3 regions of the Rahnella sp. ATs2 genome follow, and region 2 is predicted to be linked to each of the others. Evidence: predicted binding sites of a transcription regulator. Region 2 holds the regulator's gene; each other region holds the start of a gene.
The links. Region 2 encodes CRP, which controls carbon source genes, mostly activating them, when cyclic AMP is high. Its sites were predicted from a motif close to ATGTGANNNNNNTCACAT; they were not measured.
Positions count from the first base shown of each region.

Region 1: a site for CRP is predicted at 942-959, ahead of ACJY2G_RS05315 (YjcB family protein). Genes of this name have one in related genera too.
Region 3: a site for CRP is predicted at 1,151-1,168, ahead of ACJY2G_RS08410 (DeoR family transcriptional regulator). Genes of this name have one in related genera too.

Region 1 is NZ_JBLYPL010000004.1:160,789-162,994, forward strand. Features, by position in the region: gene bglX (beta-glucosidase BglX) at 1-147, opposite strand, end outside; gene ACJY2G_RS05315 (YjcB family protein) at 548-832, opposite strand; gene malT (HTH-type transcriptional regulator MalT) at 1,097-2,206, opposite strand, start outside.
Region 2 is NZ_JBLYPL010000013.1:19,020-21,225, reverse strand. Features, by position in the region: gene ACJY2G_RS15250 (YccS/YhfK family putative transporter) at 1-840, opposite strand, end outside; gene crp (cAMP-activated global transcriptional regulator CRP) at 902-1,534, opposite strand; gene ACJY2G_RS15240 (OsmC family protein) at 1,897-2,206, shown strand, end outside.
Region 3 is NZ_JBLYPL010000006.1:272,954-275,159, forward strand. Features, by position in the region: gene moeA (molybdopterin molybdotransferase MoeA) at 1-949, opposite strand, end outside; gene ACJY2G_RS08410 (DeoR family transcriptional regulator) at 1,195-1,428, shown strand; gene tsgA (MFS transporter TsgA) at 1,504-2,206, opposite strand, start outside.

The sequences.
Region 1 (2,206 bases), on a different contig from region 2:
ATCAATGGTCATTTTTTTCATCAGGTCAGCAATAAACGCATTGCGCTCTTTTACCTGATCCTGGGGAATGCCCGTCGTTTCAACGGCGAGCGAAGAAGCAGAACTTACCAGTAACACTAACGCGCCAAGCACGTGATGCGTATTCATCGGAATTCCTTCAGCCATAAGCAGGGGTGCCAAACCGGTGAAAATTCAGCAGCCTGAAGCAAACAAAGCAATGATCATTCTAAGAAAAGTATCTAAGAAAAGTATGGGTGAGAATCTAATACGACCCTTCAACTATTAGCAATGAATAGTTTATGCCCTGCGCACAATATCGTTTTACATTGCGGAGCAGACTGCAATTTACAGGTAATCAGAAACTCACGTACAAAAAGACCTCAGATACGCCACGCATTTTTCTAAATTTAGGATTAAATGATATGCAGGTGAACAAATAATCAGCAAGCTGGCCTGAATGTTCATTATCAGGGCAATAAAAAAGGCAGAACATCATGTTCTGCCTTTCTTTCATCTGTTCTCAACGACACGCGGTGAGCGAATCGGATTAATAGTAATAAGACATATCGGTCGGGGTTTTGCTCATCACATCAAAGAAAACGTCTTTCGTGTTTGCCCAGAACTGCGCGACGGCGGCGGCATCATAATTCATGCCCATCAGGCTCATGACGAAGAAACAGGTCACGGTCAGGCCGAGACCGCTGCAAACAAAGGCCATGGTATTGCGGCTGGACTGGCGGCAAACAATATTAAGCTGGCTGGTGCAGAACATCAAAAAGGCGCTCAGCAATTCCCAGCGCATCATGACAATCCCTGCAGTTAAAGTACCCATCGATAAAATCCTTACTCACTACAGCCGTTTACACAAAGCCAAAATCAGCCGGATGGCTGTTATAACAGGTTGGCAGCGGGCTTTTCTGAAGAAATGGTGAATTACAATAGTGTGACGAAGGTCACATTATATCACCGGATTTTATTTTTGAGCAAAATATGTTCGCTAATGAAAAATAGGCATAACACATCAACTTATTTTGATGATGTGTTATGAAAAGAGAAGTGCGCGATAACGGAAGTGCGCGTTGCCTTACCCGGTGAATCAGGCGCCGTAGCCCATCACCTGCAATAAATGTTGTGCCTGCTGGACAGCTTCCTGACGGTGTGCCACGCCCAGTTTCTGGTACAAATTGCGGATATGCGTTTTGATGGTGGTGGACGCGACATCGAGTTCACCGGCGATCTGATCGTTGCTGTAACCGGAGTAAATCAGCCCGAGAACCTGCCATTCGCGCTGGGTCAGCGGACTGGTGCGGATCAGTTCCGGCACCTGCGGATGGGTCAGCAGTTTATTGACGAACCCTTCGTCGAAGTGCGCGAACTTATGACGATGGTGCTGGTTAATTTCACGCAGAATTTGCTGAGCACGGCGCTGTTCCAGTTCCGGCAGCAGATTGAGTTGCAGCAACTGACGCAACTGCTGCGCCATCATTTCCCCTTCGATGACGAAATGACTGACAAAACCCGTACGGTTCGCCAGCCCCAGCGCTTCGATCAACACCCGCTGCGCATCATTTTTACGGCCGGTATGCCAGTAAAGCAGATTGCTGAGCAGCAGATTGCGGTTGAGATCGCTGGTCAGGCGCAACTGACGCGCATTCTGATTCAGCTCATCGAGCACCACTTCGGCTTCATCAAACTGTTCCAGCAAAATCTGCACGCGGGCGATATTACGCCACTGGCCTTGCTGGAAATGGTTGTCGGCCATGTCGGGTTTACGCGCCTGTTGCAGCCACTGGCGGGCAGCGGCTTTGTCGCCGATCATCTGCCAGTAAATCACCCGTGGCTTGTCGGTATTGGTCAGCCAGTCGATGTGATACTGACCGGTTTTGAGCAGGCTTTCACAGCGCTGTAAATGGTGATGTGCGTTATCGAGCTGACCGCGGGCCAGAGAACATTTCGCCAGCATCGCCAGACACTGCAACTGCTGTTGCGGCTGGAAGTTGGTCAGCACGTCGAGCCCCTGACGGGCGGCGTCTTCGGCATCATCGAGCCGCGACCACGACCACAGCAATTGCGAGCGCAGACGCAGTAGAAATTCGTGCATCGGCAGCTGTTCCAGATGCTGTTCACGCACCAGTTCAAAAGCGCGATCCTGCATCTCAAACGCCGCCTGCAAAAAGCCCTGCGCAATCAGGATTTCACTCTGTTG
Region 2 (2,206 bases):
CAGACGGGCGGAAATCACCTGCGCATTACGGCGGATAACCGCTTCGGCGTGGCTTTCTTCCACCAGCTTCTGCACTTCTTCCGGCTGATGCAGGCTCACCGTGATGTGCTCCTGCAAATCAAGCGCGACCTGAAAACGCTGAAACAGTCTTTTATGGTGATGATGATGGCCGTGTTGCGGCAGCATGTGCAGTTGCTGATAGAGCAGGGCAATCAGGTCGATGACCTGCTGCTGGCGCGTCAGCAACGGGGGTAACGCGGTTTCAGGATCGGTGTGTTGCGTCAGCAGGCTGTATTTAGCTTCGAAGTAATCCGCGAGTTGCAGATAGAGCTGGCTGAGCGTTTCGCGCATCGGCTGTTCTTCCGATATGCGAAACCACGCCCAGTTAAATAATCCGTACCAGGCCGTACCGGCGGCGAAAAGCACCGGCGCCTGCCATATCGGGCGAACGCCGACCATACTCAGTGTAAAGATGGTCGCCACCAGCGCGCCGGGCAACAGCCGCGCATGCAACGGGCTGATTTCGCCGGTCACGCCAAGCAGTAATGCCAGCGACAACATGATGAGCGGCAGGGGAATGTGCCAGCTTTCCAGCATCACTTGCAACAGAATGCTGCTCACGGCAAAGAGCGTTCCGCCAATTATCAGGCGTTTGAAAAAGCGTTTATGCGGAGTATCGAGGCCCGCGACGTTGCAGCAGGCAGGACAAAGAGAGAACAGCAGCCCCATTTGCAGATTGCCGAACAACCAGCAGATACCAACGGGCAGGCACAACACCAGCGTCTGGCGCAGCGCGTAGTTAACTTCCGGATGGTAAAACAGTCTTCGCCATAGCGTCATGGATAAAGCTTAGCCCATAAAAAAGGCGCGACAGTATTCTGCCGCGCCGATTTTTAAGGGATTAACGTGTGCCGTAAACGACAATCGTTTTACCGTGTGCCGAGATCAGACTTTGATCTTCAAGCATTTTGAGAATACGTCCGACTGTTTCACGTGAACAACCGACGATTTGGCCGATTTCCTGACGGGTGATCTTGATTTGCATCCCGTCCGGATGGGTCATCGCATCAGGCTGTTTAGCCAGATTAAGGAGAGTTTGAGCGATACGCCCTGTTACGTCGAGGAAGGCCAGGTTGCCGACTTTCTCTGACGTCACTTGCAGACGGTTTGCCATCTGCGCGGAAAGACGCATCAGAATATCCGGGTTAACCTGAATCAGCTGGCGGAATTTTTTATAAGAAATTTCAGCCACTTCACAGGCAGTTTTTGCACGAACCCACGCACTACGTTCCTGACCTTCTTCGAAGAGTCCCAGCTCGCCGATGAAGTCACCTTGGTTAAGGTAGGACAGTATCATTTCTTTGCCTTCTTCATCCTTGATAAGGACAGCAACTGACCCTTTCACGATGTAGTAAAGCGTTTCGGCTTTTTCACCCTGGTGAATCAGCGTACTTTTAGAAGGATACTTATGTATATGACAGTGAGACAGGAACCATTCAAGAGTCGGGTCTGTTTGTGGCTTGCCGAGAACCATTTGCTATTATCCTCTGTTGTTATCGCTGCCCAAAATCACAGGGCTCAGAGTTCCCTGTACGGCACTTCATAAAAAAAGCGCCCTTTCAGCATATAACTCCCCAGAAATGCTGCAAGCGGGTGTCGGAGTGAAACAGCCTGATTATTGCCGTTATCACCGTGGGTTCTGTTCTTAAACCGCGAAAACCGTCACCGCAATTCACTGGAAAGTATGTTTCGGCTTTGTTTGTAGCACAGGTTTGCAATGCTGTCTTCTGTTGTCTCGCTTCAGCATGATGGCGATCGGGTTACGTTGCCAGATTTTAGGTGAAAGGGTACTCTGGGAGCGGAATTCGACGAGTTTATTCACCGGGAGAATAGTTCATGCACGCACGCGTAAAATGGGTAGAAGGGCTGACGTTTTTAGGCGAGTCAGCGTCAGGCCACCAGATTTCTATGGATGGTAATGCGGGCGATAAAGCACCCAGCCCGATGGAAATGCTGCTGATGTCCGCAGGCGGTTGCAGCGCGATTGATGTGGTGTCTATTTTGCAAAAAGGCCGTAATGACGTGCGTGATTGTGAAGTCAAGCTGACCTCACAACGCCGCGAAGAAGCGCCGCGCCTGTTCACGCACATCAATCTGCATTTTATCGTCACCGGTAAAGATCTCACCGATAAGATTGTCGAACGTG
Region 3 (2,206 bases), on a different contig from region 2:
GCTGAACCAGCTGATAAAACGTCAGTGCAGCCGACACCGGATTACCCGGCAGTCCGCAGAACCAGCTGTCTTTCAGTTTTCCGAAAGCAAACGGTTTGCCCGGTTTCATGGCCAGTTTCCAGAAACCAATTTCGCCCAGTTCGTCCAGCATCTGTTTGGTGTAATCGGCCTCACCGACGGAAACACCGCCGCTGGAAATTACCAAATCGGCAAATTCATTGGCTTCTTCAAACGCTTTACGCAATGCCTGCGGATCGTCGCGGATAATGCCTAAATCCAGCACCGTACAACCGAGTTGCTCCAGCATCAGACGCACGGCAAACCGGTTCGTGTCATAAATCTGGCCTTCCTGCAGAGGCGTACCGACAGGTTGTAGCTCATCACCGGTGGAAAATACGGCGACTTTCAGCGGCTTCCAGACTTGTACTTCAGTCACGCCAAGGGACGCCAGCAGCGGTAATTCTGCTGCACCCAGACGCACGCCAGCAGGCAAAACGCTGTCGCCTTGCTTAATGTCGTCTCCGGTCAGGCGGATATTCTGGCCTTTTTGCGCCGTTGCAGTGAAACGTATCCCCGCGTCTGAAACTTCTGCCTGTTCCTGCATGATCACTGTGTCGGCACCGGCCGGAACCGGCGCACCGGTCATGATGCGGATACAGGTTCCGGCAGGCCATTCGCCATGAAAAGGCGCGCCGGCAAAGGCTTTTCCCGCCACCGGCAGGACGGCACCCTCGTGCAGGTCTTCAATGCGCAGGGCATAACCGTCCATCGCGGAGTTATCAAAAGGCGGGACAAAAATCGGGGAAAGCACCGGTGCCGCAGTAATACGGCCAGCGGCGGTTGCCAGTGGCAGCGATTCGGCATCCTGCGCTGTTTTTTTCGGAACGTAAGCGCGCATTTTATCCAGCGCTTCCTGAAGTGAGATCAAGCCTGCAGTGTTGAATTCCATCAAAATTCCTTAGTGATTCAGCCCGGCCACGCGGGCGTACTCACCGGCGACGGACGGGAAAATGGGGCATGAGCATAGTATGACAGAGAATCGGGACGAACCAAAAATCGCTGAAGGCGTAAAAACTTCGTGGGGATTTCTGAAAAATTGAGATCGATCCCAAAAATACGGATGTAACGCGGTTATCATAGTTACCGTTATTTGTGATTTGTGTCACATATCTGTCATATACACAGGAATAACCGGTGCTTAAAAAAAATCGCCATCAGGCCATCCTTCAGTTGGTAGAACAACATGAAGTGTTACAGGTTAGCGAACTGGCACAATCGCTGGATGTGAGTCTTGAAACGATCCGACGTGATTTGAGTGAAATGCAGGACAAGGGATTGATTTTACGCCGCCATGGACGCGCGCGTCGTCTGGCCGCTCAGCCTGAAACATCCTGGCTAAACAGTTTGCAGCGCTGCCCGCAGCTTTAAAGGCGCAGCTAAATAAGAAAAGGGAAGGCTTTTATGCCTTCCCTTTTTTATGCATGAATTTATGCGTAGTAAATGTTATGCCGCCATTTCGCGGTGGATTTTTTCCGCTTTACTGCGCACACCGGCGATGATCACCGCCAGCACCAGCAGAACGTAAGATACGGTCGCGATATTCAGCGCCCAGAACAGGCCGTATTCGCGATAAATGAATGATGAGAAGGAAGCGAAAATCAGCGTACCGACGGAAGCCGTCGTCAGCAGCGCAGAGGTCAGCGTAGGAGGTGAGTTTTTCACCTGCAGGCTGCCGTAGCTCATCAGGCCGGAGAACATACCGGAGTTACAGAAGCCGAACAGGCCAACCGCAATCATCACCAGCGTGGTGTTTTCGTTGTGTGTCACCACAAACAGGCTGATTAACCCGACGATGGCCGACGCAAACAGGAAGGTACGCAGTTTCACAAAACGCACGGTGAACTGGTTCAGGAACAGGCCAATCGCTTTCACCATCCAGTAAGTGGTGATGTAGATCGCCGCTTTGTCAGTGTCCAGACCGAAATGCTCATGCAACCAGCTTGGCATCCACAGGGTGAAAACCAGTTCGCTGAAGACGAAGGCGAACAGGGCAAAACACAGCACGTACGCCGCGAAGCCCCACGGCTCTTTCGCTTCCCGCTCGCTTTTCGCCACTTTTTCCGGCTGCGCAACGGTCGGGAATTTCTGACCCACACACAGCAGGATCATCAGCACGCTCAGCGTACCCATGATGCCGTACATCGCC